Regions from separate parts of the Streptomyces sp. NPDC002809 genome, predicted to be linked through region 1. Evidence: riboswitches for the same ligand, from Rfam matches in the RefSeq annotation. Region 1 holds a riboswitch; each other region holds the start of a gene.
What was found. A riboswitch is a leader RNA that binds a small molecule or an ion and turns the genes downstream of it on or off. The one in region 1 is predicted to bind cyclic di-AMP.
Positions count from the first base shown of each region.

Region 2: it holds a riboswitch for cyclic di-AMP, as region 1 does, so the genes downstream of both, ABT025_RS29855 (LysM peptidoglycan-binding domain-containing protein) here and ABT025_RS29555 (transglycosylase family protein) in region 1, are expected to answer to the same signal.
Region 3: it holds a riboswitch for cyclic di-AMP, as region 1 does, so the genes downstream of both, ABT025_RS32740 (M23 family metallopeptidase) here and ABT025_RS29555 (transglycosylase family protein) in region 1, are expected to answer to the same signal.
Region 4: it holds a riboswitch for cyclic di-AMP, as region 1 does, so the genes downstream of both, ABT025_RS00070 (M23 family metallopeptidase) here and ABT025_RS29555 (transglycosylase family protein) in region 1, are expected to answer to the same signal.

Region 1 is NZ_JBEOVJ010000066.1:40,699-44,887, forward strand. It holds gene ABT025_RS29545 (cytochrome P450 family protein) at 1-1,107, shown strand, start outside; gene ABT025_RS29550 (transglycosylase family protein) at 1,213-2,166, shown strand; cyclic di-AMP (ydaO/yuaA leader) riboswitch at 2,468-2,639, shown strand; gene ABT025_RS29555 (transglycosylase family protein) at 2,644-3,387, shown strand; gene eno (phosphopyruvate hydratase) at 3,674-4,189, shown strand, end outside.
Region 2 is NZ_JBEOVJ010000068.1:15,273-19,461, reverse strand. It holds gene ABT025_RS29870 (FecCD family ABC transporter permease) at 1-174, shown strand, start outside; gene ABT025_RS29865 (FecCD family ABC transporter permease) at 171-1,220, shown strand; gene ABT025_RS29860 (ABC transporter ATP-binding protein) at 1,228-2,073, shown strand; cyclic di-AMP (ydaO/yuaA leader) riboswitch at 2,358-2,543, shown strand; gene ABT025_RS29855 (LysM peptidoglycan-binding domain-containing protein) at 2,547-3,425, shown strand; gene ABT025_RS29850 (FG-GAP repeat protein) at 3,658-4,189, shown strand, end outside.
Region 3 is NZ_JBEOVJ010000084.1:20,994-25,182, forward strand. It holds gene ABT025_RS32735 (M16 family metallopeptidase) at 1-1,260, shown strand, start outside; cyclic di-AMP (ydaO/yuaA leader) riboswitch at 1,476-1,643, shown strand; gene ABT025_RS32740 (M23 family metallopeptidase) at 1,657-2,499, shown strand; gene ABT025_RS32745 (GntR family transcriptional regulator) at 2,717-3,424, shown strand; gene ABT025_RS32750 (HPr family phosphocarrier protein) at 3,642-3,923, opposite strand; gene ABT025_RS32755 (bifunctional acetate--CoA ligase family protein/GNAT family N-acetyltransferase) at 4,096-4,189, shown strand, end outside.
Region 4 is NZ_JBEOVJ010000001.1:23,342-27,530, reverse strand. It holds tRNA gene ABT025_RS00080 (tRNA-Met) at 385-458, shown strand; gene ABT025_RS00075 (PP2C family protein-serine/threonine phosphatase) at 713-1,834, shown strand; cyclic di-AMP (ydaO/yuaA leader) riboswitch at 2,106-2,259, shown strand; gene ABT025_RS00070 (M23 family metallopeptidase) at 2,271-3,446, shown strand; gene ABT025_RS00065 (aldo/keto reductase) at 3,609-4,189, shown strand, end outside.

The DNA.
Region 1 (4,189 bases):
GCCGACAGCCGGCTGTCCAAGAACCCGGCACACCACGCCGGGTCCGCGCACACCAAGGGGAAGACGGGGATCCCGGGCGAGCGCAAGGCGGAGTTGATGACACATCTGCTGAACATCGACCCGCCCGACCACACCCGGCTGCGCCGCCTCGTGTCCAAGGCGTTCACTCCGCGTCGCATCGCGGAGTTCGCCCCGCGTGTGCAGGAGCTGACCGACCGGCTCATCGACGGTTTCGTCGAGAAGGGGGAGGCGGACCTCATCCACGAGTTCGCCTTCCCGCTCCCCATCTACGCGATCTGCGACCTGCTGGGCGTTCCGAGCGAGGACCAGGACGACTTCCGGGACTGGGCGGGCATGATGATCCGCCACGGCGGCGGCCCGCGCGGCGGGGTGGCCCGTTCCGTGAAGAAGATGCGTGGCTATCTCCTGGAACTGATCCACCGCAAGCGCGAGAACCCGGGGGACGACCTGATCTCGGGGCTGATCCGGGCGAGCGACCACGGCGAGCACCTGACGGAGAACGAGGCCGCCGCGATGGCCTTTATCCTCCTCTTCGCCGGTTTTGAGACCACAGTCAACTTGATCGGCAACAGCATCCACACCCTGTTGGGTCACCCGGAGCAGCGGGCGCAGCTCCAGCGTTCCCTGGCCGCGGGGGAGACGGAGCTGTTGGCCACGGGTGTCGAGGAACTGCTGCGGTACGACGGTCCGGTGGAGCTGGCGACCTGGCGGTACGCCATCGAGCCGCTGACGATCGGCGGGCAGAGGGTGGCCGAGGGTGACCCGGTGCTCGTCGTGCTGGCGGCCGCCGACCGGGACCCGGAACGCTTCCGCAGGCCGGACACGTTGGACCTCTCGCGGCGTGACAATCAGCACCTCGGCTACGGTCACGGAATCCACTACTGCCTGGGAGCACCGCTTGCCCGGCTGGAGGGGCAGGCCGCCCTCGCCACGCTCCTGAAACGCCTTCCGGACCTGCGACTTGCGGGAGAACCTGCCGATTTGCGGTGGCGTGGCGGGCTCATCATGCGCGGACTGCGCACGCTGCCCGTGGAGTTCACCCCGGGGCCGGTGTCCGATGAAGGTGACACTCTGTCAACTCTGTGACTTTCACGTGATCTCTGCTGCATCGACTTGTGACACACGTTCGAGTCCCGCTAGGTTCACCGTTCGACTCACCAGTCACTCGTCAGTCACACGGAAGGCATCCCCATGGGCTCCGCGAACGGCAGACACCGTCGCCCTCGGCAGGCACCCGCGATCATCGTCGCCGCAGGCGTGACCGGTTCGGCCATCGCCATCCCGCTGCTCGGCGCGGCAGGCGCGCACGCAGCCGACGCCTCGACCTGGGACCGGGTGGCCGAGTGCGAGAGCGGCGGCATGTGGAGCGCCGACCTCGGCAACGGCTACTACGGCGGCCTGCAGTTCTCGCAGGAGGTCTGGAAGTCGTACGGCGGTGACTCGTACGCGGAGCGCGCGGACCTCGCCAGCCGCTCGCAGCAGATCGCCGTGGCGGAGAAGGTCCTGGAGGACCAGGGCCCGAAGGCGTGGCCCAGCTGTGCGGTCATCTCGGGCCTCGTCGTGGACAGCGGCCTGCCGGGTGTGGACCCGGGCAGCGCCCCGGCCGACGACACCGCCGGCAGTACGGACCCGTCCGAGGCGGGCGACCCCTCCGGGGACGCCGCCGCGTCGGACGACGCGTCCTCGGACGCGACGACGCCCGCGGACGGGGCCACGGACGACACGGAGGGCGGGAACGGGAAGCCGGACGCGTCCGCCTCGCCGTCGGCCGCACCCTCCGCCACGCCCTCCACGTCGCCCTCCGGGGACGCCTCCGGCGCCGAGGAGGACCCCTCCGGGGGGCAGGAGAAGGGTGGCAAGCACCGGGGCGCTCCGGCCCCCGAGGGGACCCGGAGCGGCGGCGGCGACCGGGATGCGGGGCGGCACGCCTCGCGAGGTGACGGTGGCGCACGCGACACCGGCGCCCCGGCATCTGACGGCACGTACACCGTCCGCGCCGGCGACAACCTCTGGTCGATTGCTGATGCACAGAAGCTGCCGGGAGGCTGGACCGGGCTGTACGAGGCCAACAAGGCCGAGGTGGGCTCCGACCCGGACCTCATCCTGCCTGGCCAGAGCCTTGATCTCGGCATGAAGGCCGAGTGAGAGCGGTCTGATGATCAGCTGAAAACACCCCAAAAGTTGGGGTAGTTAAGAGGCCTATGTCCCACTTTTGACCAAGTGAGACATGGGTCTCTTCGCGTGAACTGGCGCGTCTTGTTCGGGAGGTCCCGCCGCAGCCGTTCCCACCTGCGCAAACAGTGCTTCTTCGGATGCAAGTAAGGGCTGTTTATCCGGTATGTCCATCTTTGGATATGAGGGGTGGGTGTGTTTACGGTCGGAACCGCTCGCACCGCGGGCCCCGTCGACCGTCACGCCGAATCCTGCCGTCGGTCGAAGGGAACAGACGCGTAAAGCGCCGTAGGCAGGAGCGGGGGACCCAGGTAAGCGCCGGGCCCGGTCGTCGCAAGACGCACCAGGACCGGCTTGGGGTGAAGTCGTGCGCTAGGACGTGCGACCGGGCAACTCACTTGGCCCGAACCCGACAGCTCACCTCGTAGGCGTCGGTGAGGAGAAGTCTCGATGCTGCTCAACAGCAAGGGCAACAAGCACCGTCGCCCGTCCAAGGCCGTCCGTATCGCCACGCTCGCCGGTGTCACCGGTGCCGCCATCGCCGTGCCCCTGATGGGTGCCACCGGCGCCTCCGCCGCCTCCGTGTCCACGTGGGACGCCGTCGCCCAGTGCGAGTCCGGTGGCAACTGGTCCATCAACACCGGCAACGGCTACTACGGCGGCCTGCAGTTCTCGCAGTCCAGCTGGGCCGCCGCCGGCGGCACCCAGTACGCGGCCCGCGCCGACCTGGCCACCAAGGCCCAGCAGATCGCTGTCGCCGAGAAGCTCCTCGACCTGCAGGGCCCGGGCGCCTGGTCCTGTGCCGGTGCCGGCAACCTGAGCAACGACGGTGTCGACCCGGGCGTCGACACCGGCTCCTCCGCCGCCAAGACGGAGACCGCCCCGAAGCAGGAGTCGGCGCCGGTCCAGCAGGCCGAGCCGAAGAAGGCCGAGCGCGCCGAGGCCCCCGCCACCAACCGCTCGGAGCGTTCGGCCGCCCCCAAGGCCGAGTCGAAGACCGTCACCACCCCGACCGGCAAGAAGGTCGAGAAGGGTGACGGCGAGTACAAGGTCGTCACCGGCGACTCCCTGAGCAAGATCGCCGCCGACCACAAGGTCAAGGGCGGCTGGGAGCAGCTCTTCAAGCTGAACAAGGACATCGTCACGGACGCCGACCTGATCTACCCGGGTCAGCAGCTCCACCTGACGAAGTAGTCGCGATCTCTCCTCGCCGAATCACTCCGGCCGCCCCGGTCCGGTGCGCATCTTCCCCCCGTGCGTGCCGGGCCGGGGTCGGCCGGTTTCGGCGTGATCGTTCAACTGTTGTAGTTACTCGTCAGTAAAATTCTGGCCCTTTGTCCGGCTGTGCCCGCCCTTGAGTCCTTTTTCGTCCCAGGGGACGGGCGGTCGGCCGGTTGATGCGGCCCGGCCGGTTAGGCTCTTGTCGCAAGGCCAAAGCGACCCTGCACCACCAGCGTCATATCCCAGAAGGAGATGCCTCGTGCCGTCCATCGACGTCGTCGTAGCCAGGGAAATCCTCGACTCCCGCGGAAACCCCACGGTCGAGGTCGAGGTCGGCCTCGACGACGGCAGCACGGGCCGTGCTGCCGTTCCGTCCGGCGCCTCCACCGGTGCGTTCGAGGCCATCGAGCTTCGTGACGGAGACCCCAACCGCTACCACGGCAAGGGTGTCGAGAAGGCCGTCCTCGCCGTGATCGAGCAGATCGGCCCGGAGCTCGTCGGTTACGACGCGACCGAGCAGCGGCTGATCGACCAGGCGATGTTCGACCTGGACGCCACGGAGAACAAGGGCTCGCTCGGCGCCAACGCCATCCTCGGCGTCTCGCTCGCCGTGGCCCACGCCGCCTCCGAGGCCTCGGACCTGCCGCTGTTCCGCTACCTCGGTGGCCCGAACGCGCACCTGCTGCCCGTCCCGATGATGAACATCCTCAACGGTGGGTCGCACGCCGACTCCAACGTGGACATCCAGGAGTTCATGATCGCCCCGATCGGCGCG
Region 2 (4,189 bases), on a different contig from region 1:
CTCGTCCTGTCCGCCCTGATCGCGGCCGACATCATGATCGTCGCGGACATTCTCGCCCGGATCGTGATCCGCCCCTGGGAGACCCCGGTCAGTGTGCTGCTCGCCTTCGTCGGCGGCCCCCTGCTCGTGTGGATCGCCCGCTCCTCCCGCTTGTCCGCGGGGGTCCCGGCGTGACGGACGTGACCCCTCCCGACAGCGTCGTGCTCCGCACCGGAACGCTGTCCTGGCTCCTGCCGAGGCGCAGCGCGCTCGCCGCCGCGGTACTCCTTCCGCTGCTGGCAGTCCTCATCACTCTTGCGGTAATGGCGAGTTCGACCGGAATGAGCCTGTCGGAGACCCTTTCGGGACTGCTCGGAACCGGCGATGCAGGCACCGTCATGATCGTGCGGGAGTTCCGGCTTCCCCGTATCCTCACCGGGCTGCTGGTCGGTGCCGCGCTCGGCATCGCGGGCTGTCTCACCCAGACCCTGGCCGGCAACCGCCTCGCCACGCCGGACCTCGTCGGGGTCAACGAGGGCGCCACCGCCGCCGTGGTCGCGGCCGCCGCGGGGTCCGCCACCGGCATGGTCGGCAACTGGTGGCTCGGGCCGCTCGGTGCCGTAGCCGCCGCGGTCCTGGTCGTCCTGTGCGCCGGGGGAGCGGGCAGCGCCGGCTACCGGCTGCTGGTGGCGGGGATCGGCGTCTCCACGTTCATCGGCGCGGTGAGCGATCTGATCATGTCGCGCGAGAACGACAACACGGCGGGCGGAGTGTTCCTCTGGGCCGTCGGCAGCCTCAACGGGCGTGACTGGGATGCCGGTATGCCGCTTGCCGTGGCCCTGCTCCTCCTCGTCCCGCTCTCGCTGGCGGCCGGGCACCGCCTCCAACTGCTGCGCTTCGGCGATGAGGTGGCGAGTTCTCTCGGAGTCGATCTGCGTCGGGTGCGTACCGTCGCTCTCGTCCTCGCGGTACTTCTGGCGGGTACGGCCGTCGGGGTCGGCGGCCCCATCGCCTTCGTGGCACTGGCGGCGCCGATCCTCGCGCAGCGGCTGACCGGCCCCACCCGGGTGCCGGTCACCGGCTCGGCGCTGACCGGGGCAGCCCTGATCGCAGCGGCCGACGCGATCGGACGCGTCGCCGCTCCGGTCGAACTTCCCGTCGGGGTCGTCACCAGCGTCCTCGGCGGCCCCTTCCTCCTGTGGGTACTGCTGCGGCCGGACCCGGCCGCCGGAAAGGCGTGAACCGCACATGACCGAGAATCCGACCGGTACGAAGGCGGGCCTCGAAGTCCGTGGCCTGCACGCCGGATACCCGGGCCGCCCCGTCGTCGAGAACGTCGGCCTCACCGTCCCCGCCGGACAGGTCGTCGCGATCGTGGGTCCCAACGGCTGCGGGAAGTCGACCCTGCTGCGCACCGTCGCCCGGCTCCACCGGCCGGAGTCCGGCACGGTACTGATCGGCGGGACGGACATCTGGCAGACCGGCCGGCGCAGGGCCGCCCACCATGTCGCCCTGCTGCCGCAGTCGCCGCGCGCCCCCGAGGCGGTCACCGTGGCCGGTCTGGTCCGCTACGGCCGCAGCCCGCACCAGGGGCTGCTGCGCCAGTGGTCGCGCGAGGACGAGCAGGCGGTACGCGACGCACTCGACGCCACCGGCACCACCGCACTGGCCGGCGAGCGCATCGACCGGCTGTCCGGCGGCCAGCGCCAGCGCTGCTGGCTCGCGATGGTCCTCGCCCAGCAGACCCCGGTCGTCCTGCTCGACGAACCCACCAGTGCCCTCGATCTCGGGCATGCCGTCGAGGTCCTGGAACTCGTCCGCGAGGTCGCGGCCACCGGCCGTACCGTCGTCATGGTCCAGCACGACCTCGCCGCCGCGGCCCGTTACGCCGATCTGCTCGTCGCGATGAAGGGCGGCCGGGTCATCGCTCGGGGTGCCCCCCGCGAGACGGTCGACGAGGCCCTGGTGAAGGAGCTGTACGCGCTCGACGCGGACATCCTCCGCGCCCCGGGAGACGGCTCACCGGTCGTGGTGGCGCGCAGCCGGACCGGCGTGGCCGCACAGCCGATACCTGCCCCTTATTGTCCTAATTGAGCGATTCTTCGGAACTGTCGAGAATGCCTGGCGGGGTCGCTTTTCCATGGGGCACACCTCTTGAATATCCGGCAAATCACCCCTTTCGGGCGCAGTGGCCAGCGTCACGTTTCCCGTCCCGGACGCGCGGCCGGAGGCTTCGGTTCCCTGTCGCGCCAAGAAAGTTGACCCGCTCGCATGTGACCGGCGTCCCATATTTCCTTTGATTGATCTTGCGAATCAATTGTGATCAGGAATTCCGGGCTTGTTTCGCCTGCCCTTTCTCGCTTACGGTCACCGTCAATCCGGATGGAACGCCGAATCCTGCCGCCGTCCGGTAACCCGACCACATCACGTGCGGCAGGAGCGGGGGACCCAGGTTTGCCGCCGGTCCGGAATCCGGAGCGGCTAGGGGTGAAGTCGCCATGTGCGGCCGGACATCTCCAGTCCGAACCCGACAGCTCACCTCGCAGGCGGCGGAGAGGAAAAGCGCCATGCCCTTCAAGGGTCAGCACCGTCGTTCCAAGTCCACTTCCCTGACCCGCGGTTTCATCGCCGTGAGCGCAGGAGGAGTCGTCCTCGCACTCCCCCTGATCGCGGCCGGATCGGCTTCTGCCTCCCCCGCTCAGGCAGTCGTCGCGGAAAAGGCCGCAGCCCCGACTTCCGTGACCGGCAAGGAAATTGCCGCACAGAAGACCGAATCCACCACCTATTCAGTGGTCTCCGGTGATTCGCTTTCCAAGATCGCCCGAGGGCATTCCCTCAGTGGCGGCTGGGAGCGTCTCTACCAGGACAACCGGAGTGTGGTGGGCGGCAACCCCGACCTCATTCACCCGGGCCTGAAGCTGACCATCGGCGCCAAGTCCGCGGCCGCAGCCCCCGAGGCCGCGACCAAGAGCGAGTTCAAGGCGGAGAACACTTCCGGCAGCGCCTCGCAGCCGTCGGCCGACCGGGCCGAGAGCACCGACCGCGCCGACCGTTCCCAGCGGACGGCGACGCCCGTCGCCGTGGAGACCGCCGCGACCACCCCCGCGCAGACCGCGACGGCGTACACCGACGACCTCGACGGCTGGATCAAGGAGTCCCTCGCCGTCATGGCCGAGAACGGCATTCCCGGCAGCTACGACAGCATCCACCGCAACATCATGCGCGAGTCCTCGGGCAACCCCCAGATCGTCAACAACTGGGACTCGAACGCCGCCGCCGGCACCCCGTCCAAGGGCCTCCTCCAGGTCATCCAGCCCACGTTCGACGCCTACCACGTGCCCGGCACCTCGCTGGACATCCTGGACCCCGTCGCCAACATCACCGCCGCGTGCAACTACGCGGCCGCCACGTACGGCTCGATCGACAACGTCTTCGGGGCCTACTGAGCCACTGCGGTCCCCCGCCTCCGGGCGGAACCGTGAACAGGGGTGGAAGGGAGCTGAACTGCTCCCCTCCACCCCTTTCGCGATGCCGTACAACCCTTGTGCCGCAGAGCCTGTCCAACAGGGCGCCGGGAGGACAACGGGCTCCTTCCGGCGTCCCCCGGATCAGGGGCCTGGGGGCAGATCGCGGTCCGGCAGGCCCTCGCCCGGTCATCCTTGAACCGAGGAGCCGCTCGTGCGCGCCCACCGTCCGGCCGTCGTTGTCGCGGCCTCATTTCTCCTGATGGCAGGGGCCGCCGCCGTCGCGCCCTCCGCCCACGCCGGCACCCCCGGCGGAACACACGCGGACGACCGCAACTCCGATTTCAACGGCGACGGCTACGAGGACGTGCTCATCGGCGCGCCCGGCGGGACCATCGGCGGCAAGAAGGGCGCGGGCTATGTGACCGTGCAGTACGGCGGGCCGGGCGGCATCGGTACCACCCGGGGCGCCGTCCTCAGCCAGAACACCACCGGGGTGCCGGGCGCCGCCGAGGCGGGGGACGGCTTCGGCCGCGCCCTGGCCTCGGGCGACCTGGACGGGGACGGGTACGACGACGCGGTCGTCGGCCTCCCCGGCGAGAACCTCGAACCGGTGACCGACGCCGGCGGCGTCGTCGTCCTCTGGGGCTCCGCCAAGGGGCTCTCCGGCGTGGACAGCGACTGGCTGCAGGCCGAGGAGCCCGCCGCCGGTGCCAGGTTCGGCAGCGCGCTCGCCGCGGCACACT
Region 3 (4,189 bases), on a different contig from region 1:
GTGGCGGTCGAGATCTTCCTCGACGCCCCGTTGGACGCCGAGCCCGAGGGGCTGGACGGGGTCGCCACGATCATGGCGCGCGCCCTGTCCGAGGGGACCGACAAGCGCAGCGCCGAGGAGTTCGCCGCCGAGCTGGAGCGGTGCGGCGCCACGCTCGACGCCCACGCCGACCACCCCGGTGTCCGGGTCTCCCTGGAGGTTCCGGCCTCCCGGCTGGCCAAGGCGCTCGGCCTGGTCTCCGAGGCCCTGCGGGCGCCCGCCTTCGCCGACAGCGAGATCGAGCGGCTGGTGGGCAACCGGCTGGACGAGATCCCGCACGAGCAGGCCAACCCCGCCCGGCGCGCCGCCAAGCAGCTCTCGAAGGAGCTCTTCCCGGCCACGGCCCGCATGTCTCGTCCCCGCCAGGGCACCGAAGAGACCGTGGCACGGATCGACTCCGCCGCCGTGCGTGCCTTCTACGACGCCCACGTCCGCCCGTCGACCGCGACCGTCGTGGTCGTCGGCGACCTCACGGGCATCGACCTGGACGCCCTGCTCGCCGACACCGTCGGCGACTGGTCGGGCAACACCGCAGAGCCACGCCCCGTCCCGCCGATCACCGCCGACGACGCGGGCCGTGTGGTGATCGTGGACCGCCCCGGCGCGGTGCAGACGCAGCTGCTGATCGGCCGCATCGGCGCCGACCGGCACGACAGCGTCTGGCCGGCGCAGGTGCTCGGCACGTACTGCCTGGGAGGCACGCTCACCTCCCGGCTCGACCGGGTGCTGCGCGAGGAGAAGGGCTACACCTACGGAGTGCGGGCCTTCGCCCAGGTGCTGCGCTCCTCGGCCCCGGACTCCGCCTCCGGGGCGACGGGTGCCGCGATGCTCGCCATCAGCGGTTCCGTGGACACGGAGTCCACCGGCCCGGCGCTGGAGGACCTGTGGACGGTCCTGCGGACCCTGGCCGCCGAAGGACTGACGGACGCAGAGCGCGAGACGGCCGTGCAGAACCTCGTGGGTGTGGCCCCGCTCAAGTTCGAGACGGCGGCCTCGGTCGCGGGCACCCTCGCCGACCAGGTCGAGCAGCACCTTCCGGACGACTACCAGGCGCACCTGTACGCGCGCCTCGCGGAGACCGGCACGGTCGAGGCGACCGCGGCCGTGGTCAACGCCTTCCCGCAGGACCGGCTGGTCACGGTTCTGGTCGGTGACGCGGCGCAGATCGCCGAGCCCGTCCGGGCGCTCGGCATCGGCGAGGTATCGGTCGTGACCGGCTGATCGACCGGCTACTTCACTCGATACCGGGGCAAACGGAAGGCCCTGGCGGAGATCACTCCGTCAGGGCCTTCCGTTTTGTCCGCTTTGTTGGAGAGGTTGCCTGTCTGCCCTGTGGGATGCGCTACAAAACGCCCTGTCCGTTTGGTGTGGGGAAGTACCCCCGCTTAGCGTCGGCTCGGCTGTCCGTCACCCGTATGCCGCATCCGCGACCTACCGGGCAGTCATCGCCGAGTCCCCGTCAGGCGCGAGCCTGGGGAGCCGGGGACCCATGCAGTCCCTGGGGTGAATCGGATGCCTGAGCCTCGTACGAGGCCGGGGGATCCGTAGGAGACCTTCCTGCTCCGAACCCGTCAGCTAACCCGGTAGGCGAGAAGGAAGGAAAGGACCAGCCACTTCATGGCGTTCACCCGTGCCACCGGGAAGCATCGTGCCCCGGGCCGTCTGACGCGCACCGGCGCGAAGGCCGTCGGCATCGCGACTCTGGCCACCAGCGGCGTCATCGGCGGACTGGCCTCCCCGGCCCTCGCCGCGGACACCGAGACCCCCGCCGTCAGCGAGACCGGCCTCACCCAGGTCATCGCCATCGAGAACGTCCTCGCCGACCGGATCGAAGCACAGGCGGACGCACAGCAGCACCAGGCCGACGTCGCGGAGAAGAAGGCCGAGGCCGAGGCGGCCAGGAAGAAGGCCGCGGCGAAGAAGAAGGCGGAGCTCAAGGCGAAGGCGAAGGTGAAGGCCGAGGCGGCCGCGAAGGCGAAGGCCGCCGCCCGAGCCGAGGAGGCCCGCGAGAGCGCGTCCCGCGCCGCCCGTTCCGCCGAGCGCGCCAGGCTCGGCTCCTTCCAGCTCCCCGTCGCCGGTTCGTACGTGAGCACCGGCTACAAGTCCAGCGGCTCGCTCTGGTCCTCCGGCAGTCACTCCGGCATCGACTTCCACGCCGCGTCCGGCAGCTCCGTCGTCGCCGTAGGCGCCGGCACGGTCGTCGAGGCGGGCTGGGGCGGCGCGTACGGCAACAACATCGTGCTGCGGATGACGGACGGCACGTACACCCAGTACGGCCACCTCTCCTCGATCGGTGTGTCCGTCGGCCAGAGTGTCGGCGGCGGGCAGCAGATCGGTCTCTCCGGCTCCACCGGCAACTCGACCGGCCCGCACCTCCACTTCGAGGCCCGGACCACGCCCTCGTACGGCTCCGACATGGACCCGGTCGCCTACCTGCGCGCCCACGGCGTCAACCTCTGACCGGTCCCAGGACACGGCGAAGGCCCCGGCATCACGCCGGGGCCTTCGCCGTGTCGGCTGCCGCACCGGGTCCGCACCGGTCGTTCCCGAACGGCCGGTGACCAAAAGATATTCATGAATTTCCACCCGCCGTCGGAAATGCGACCGCATTGCAATAGAGTCGCAGGACAGGCGTCGATCGGCCGCGTTTCGCGGGGATTAAGGCGGAGGTTCGGACATGCGCATTCCGGCGCATTCGGTATGCACGGCAATCCGCGAAGACATCGTCTCGGGTGTCTTCGAACGCGGCAGCCGACTCACCGAGGAGGTACTCGCGCGCCGCTACGGGGTCTCCCGGGTCCCGGTGCGGGAAGCGCTGCGCACCCTGGAGTCCGAGGGGTTCGTGGTCACCCGCAGGCACGCCGGAGCCTGCGTCGCCGAGCCCACCGAGCAGGAGGCCGCCGACCTCCTGGAGGTCAGGATGCTCCTGGAGCCGCTCGGTGCGGCCCGGGCCGCCCACCGTCGCACGGACGCGCACCTCAAGGTGCTGCGCGGCCTGGTCAGGCTCGGTCAGGAGCGGGCCCGCAGGGGGGAGGGCGACGATCTGCGCTCCCTGGGCGGCTGGTTCCACGAGACACTCGCGCAGGCCTCCGGCAGTCCCGGCCTGATCGCGATGCTCACCCAGCTCCGGCACAAGACCGCCTGGATGTACGTGGTCGAGCATCCGGCCCGCCCGGCCGATTCGTGGGCCGAGCACGGAGCGATCGTGGACGCCGTGGCGCGCGGTGACGCGGAGAGGGCGAGGTCCCTGGCCGCCCAGCATGCCGAGCGGGCCACCACCGCGTACCGGCTGCGCCGCCCCGGCCGGCCCGATGCTGCCACGGTCCGCCCCGCCCGGGTGAGGACCTCGCAACATTCCGTAAACACGCCGAGCGGACGGCATTAACAATTGCGCCGTATACAAAGAATGGGCATTCCGCAGGGCTCTATTCGTGCTGCCCGAATTTCCTTCGGCGGAAGCGGCTTTCCGGGCGCACCCCTATCCCGGGCAGAGGTTGTGCGTGTTGTGGAGTGAAGGCCTTCATGAAAACGAAAGAGCCGCGGCTCCCGGTGAAGGGTGCCGCGGCTCTCCCGCGGGAACGCCTGTTGTCGTGACCCGGGGATCAGACGGTCTCCGGAAGCTCGTCGAGCCCCTCGGCGACCAGCTTGGACAGGCGGTCCAGGGCGGCTTCGGCGTTGTCGGCGTCGGACGCGAGGACGATCTCCTCGCCGCCCTGTGCGCCGAGCCCGAGCACGGCGAGCATGGAGGCCGCGTTCACCGGGTTGCCATCGGCCTTGGCGATGGTCACGGGGATGCCGGAAGCCGTGGCGGCACGGACGAAGATGGAAGCGGGGCGGGCGTGCAGGCCCTCGGCCCAACCGACGTTGACGCGGCGCTCAGCCATGGTTCTGCCCTTCACGAATCAATGGTTGTCTAGACCAGTCTCTCATGCAGTGCGCGGTGCTCCAGCCGACCCGCGGGCCGTTCCCGGCCCGCGCCGACCGTCGCCCGGCCCCCCTCAGACTGCCCCGGCCCCGGCCCCCACGCGACCGCTGACGGAGCCGTAGGCTTTGCCCATGCAGCCCTCTCCGGAGCAGAGTCCGCATCACGCCTACCCCGATCACTGGGAGGCGGACGTGGTGCTCCGCGACGGCGGCACCGCGCGCATCA
Region 4 (4,189 bases), on a different contig from region 1:
GGGATGCAGCAGTCACCTTGCGGCAGAACACGTGTTCCTTGCAACACCTTCTCGTTTTCAACACTTTGACGACATGGCGAAGATCGTCCGGCGGGAGTGGCCTGCTGCCCGGCCGTCAAAGGCGCTGCGGGGGTGGTTTGTTCAGGTTTGCCGACCTCTATTTGCCACTCTCGGGCGGTGGTTGGAGCGGGGCTGGATGCCGCTCGGGCGTGGGTGTGGCATCGGCGTGGGCGTCGCTGCGGGCAGAGAGTGGTCATGGGCCGGTGCGCGTGGGTGCCGTCGGGCTGCTGTGCGGCCGTCGGGCCGGCCGGGGTGCCGTCTGTGGGGTGTGGGCGCCGAGTGGTCATGAGCGTCCCGAACATGCCGTAGAGTTGTGTTTACCGACGCGGGGTGGAGCAGCTCGGTAGCTCGCTGGGCTCATAACCCAGAGGTCGCAGGTTCAAATCCTGTCCCCGCTACTGAAGAATCAGGCCCGGCATGCATACAGCGTGCCGGGCCTGATTCGTTCGTACGCCGTCGGCCCGCCGGGTCGCTCGGCGCCGAGCCGCGTTCCGCGTACGTACCCCCATTGGCCGACGAGGAGTCGCTTCGCGACCCTGCTCCGGGAAGCCTGGGGTGGTGCGCGGTACCGTCCGCGGCCGTGGGGGTGCACCGGGCAGGAGACCAGCAGGTGGGGAAGCGGGAGACGCGGCGGAAGAGGCGTGCGGGTGGGGTGCGGACCCGCCGGTTCGTCCGGGCGCTGCCTGCGCTGATGATCGGCGGGGGCATGCTGTTCGACGCCCTCACCCCGCCCGCCTTCACGGCCATCCCGCTGTTCGCGGCGGCCCCGCTGATCGCGGCGCCGTTCTTCTCACTGGCCAGCACCGTCCGTACCGGCGCCGCCGCGCTGCTGGCGGTCGTCGCGCTGCGGATCTACAACGGCAACCTGTTCCAGGTCGTGCCCTCCATCGAACTGCTCACCGTCCTCACCGTCTCCGCCCTCGCTGTCGTGATCAACGGTGTCGTGCGGCGCAGCAACGAGCAGCTGGCTTCGGCCCGTGTCATCGCGGAGACCGCCATGCGGGCGGTGCTGCCGACGCCGTCCGACCGGATCGGCGGACTGTATGTCGCCGCACGGTACGAGGCGGCGCAGGCGGACGAGTTCGTCGGCGGTGACCTGTTCTCCGTCACGGACACCCCGCAGGGGGTGCGGCTGGTGGTCGGGGATGTGCGCGGCAAGGGGCTGGACGCGGTGGAGGCGGTGGCGGTCATCATCGGGGCGTTCCGGGAGGCGGCCGAGCAGGAGGAGTCGCTGGAGGGTGTGGCGCAGCGGCTGGAGCGTGCGCTGGCGCGCGAGTCGAGCACGCGTGGCGGCCTCGACGCGGTGGAGGGGTTCGTCACCGCCGTGCTGGCGGAGATCCCGCCGGGTGCGTCCGTGGTGCGGATCGTCAACCGCGGCCACCCCGAGCCGCTGCTGCTGCACACGGACGGGGCGCTGGAGGTGCTCGGGCCTTCGGTGCCGGCGCTGCCGCTGGGGATGGCGCTGGGGGTGTGGCCGGACCGGGCCGACGAGTGGGCCCTGCCCGCCGGGGCGACGCTCCTTCTCTATACGGACGGCCTCTCCGAGGCCCGTAACGCCGAAGGGGTCTTCTACGACCCCGCCGAGCGGCTGCGGGGCCGGATCTTCCCGGGGCCCGAGGAGCTGCTGTCCGCGCTGACCGATGACGTGCGGCTGCACACGGGCGGTGAGTCGACGGACGACATGGCGCTGCTCGCGGTCGGTCGGCCGGCCGAGGGTCAGCCCGACCGGCGCAGGACCGTGAAGATCGTCGGCCTGAGGGATGGCGGCGGGTGAGTCCGGGTCCGGGACCGTGCGGTGGGAGTGGCCGGCCGCGATGCCACCGTCCGTAACCGAAGGGCACCCCTCCGCATAACATTTGACGCAACGTCAGAAAGCGGGTAGTGGCTGAGAGGTGATCAACTCGTCCGTTTCCACCCGGTTGTGTCCCGTAAAGTCCAGGCCAAAGGCCTGAACGATCAGTGGGAACAGCTTGGAATCGGACCCCGGTGTCTATTAACGTTCGATAACGCAGTGCGGTTGTCCCAGCCGTCGTCAGTGGCGGCACCGTGCGCGAGCGCCGAATCCCGCAAGGGAACCGGGGAACCACCTACATGGGGTGAATCGGGCATCTCTGTCTTGTGATGAGACGGAGGAACCCGTAGGAGACCTTCCTGCTCCGAACCCGTCAGCTAACCCGGTAGGCGAGAAGGAAGGAAAGGAGTGCGCCCCCGTGGCGTCCAACAAGCCTGCCCCCGAAGCTCCATCCCGGTTCGTGTCCGAGTACGGCGATGACTTCGCGATCCGGCCCGGTACCTTTGTCGGTGCGGAGCACGAGGCCCCCTACGCGACCGATTACGGGACCGATCGGGGCAGCGGCTTCGGAAACGACTTCCGCGCCGACGACTCCGGGCCCGACAGGACCTGGGAGGAATGGAATCCCACCGAGGACTCCGTCCGTCCCGTGCGCGGCAAGCACCGCGTCGCCAAGCAGCGCAACGGTCTGGCCCGCAGCTCCACCGTCCTCGGCGTCGGCGTCATCGCGGCCGTCGGCGCGGGTGGCATGGCCACCGCCCAGAGCAAGCCGCCGGTCTCCATCTCTCTTCCCGATTCCATCTCGGACAATCTCCCCGACGCCAAGTCCCTCCCGGGCGTCGGCGCACTGTTCTCGGGCGAGTCCGAATCCGAGACCGCGGCGGAGAAGGCCGTCGCCGAGGTCGCTTCCGCCCCGCTGACGACCGCCGGCATCACCACCGCCGAGGCCGAGCAGGGCACCACCGACGCGGGTGAGGCCCTCCGCGCCCGCATCCTCCAGCAGGCGGAGCAGCAGCAGGACGCCGCCGACGCCGAGATCAAGGCCGCCGCCGAGAAGGCCGCAGCCGAGAAGGCCGCAGCGGAGGCGAAGAAGCAGCAGGACGCCGCCGAGGCCAAGGTCGCCGCGGAGAAGAAGAAGGCGGCGGAAGAGGCGGCGAAGAAGGCGGAGGCCCTGCGGCTCGCCAAGCTCGCGGCCAGCTACGCCATCCCCACCTCCTCGTACACGATCACCTCGACCTTCGGCGAGGCCGGATCGATGTGGTCCTCCGGCTATCACACGGGCCTCGACTTCGCGGCGCCCACCGGTACGCCGATCAAGGCGATCCACACGGGCACGGTCACGTCGGCCGGCTACTCCGGTTCCTACGGCTACCGCACGGTCTTGGAGCTGGAGGACGGCACGGAGCTGTGGTTCTGCCACCAGTCCTCGATGGATGTCAGCATCGGCCAGAAGGTGACGACCGGCGACACCATCGGACGCGTCGGCGCCACCGGCAACGTGACCGGCCCGCACCTCCACCTCGAGGTCCACACCCCGGACGGCACCGGCATCGACCCGATGACCTGGCTGCGCGCCCGGGGCCTGACGGTCTGAGGCCTTCCCGCACGCCGGTTCCCGGCGCGTGAAACCCCGGCAGCCCTGACGCTCACCCCCGACGTCAGGGCTGCCGGTCCGTCTCCACGGACGTACGGTCGTCAGCGGTAAAGCTGTACCGGTCATGGAATAGCGGAGTCCGTGGAACGGGTTGTCCCCTCTATGACTTCTCTCCGCAAGCTCGGCTCCTCCGGTCTCCAGGTCTTCCCGCTCGCCCTCGGGGGCAACGTCTTCGGCTGGACCGCCGACGAGGCGCAGTCCTTCGCCGTTCTCGACGCGTACGCGGCGGCCGGCGGCAACTTCATCGACACCGCCGACTCCTACTCGGCCTGGGTCCCCGGCAACGAGGGCGGCGAGTCGGAGACCCTCATCGGCAAGTGGCTCGCCGCACGCGGCAACCGTTCCGACATCGTCGTGGCCACCAAGGTCGGCGCCCACCCCGCGTACAAGGGGCTCTCCGCCACCACCATCAAGGCCGCCGCCGAGGAGTCGCTGAGCCGGCTCGGCACCGACCACATCGACCTCTACTACACGCACTTCGACGACGAGACGGTCCCGGTCGAGGAGATCATCACCGCCCTCGACCAGCTGGTGAAGGACGGCAAGGTCCGCGAGATCGCCGCCTCCAACATCAGCCCCCAGCGGCTGCGCGCCTCGCTGGAGTTCTCGGAGCGCGAGGGGCTCGCCCGGTACGTGGCGCTGCAGCCCCACTACAACCTCGTCTCCCGGGACACCTACGAGGG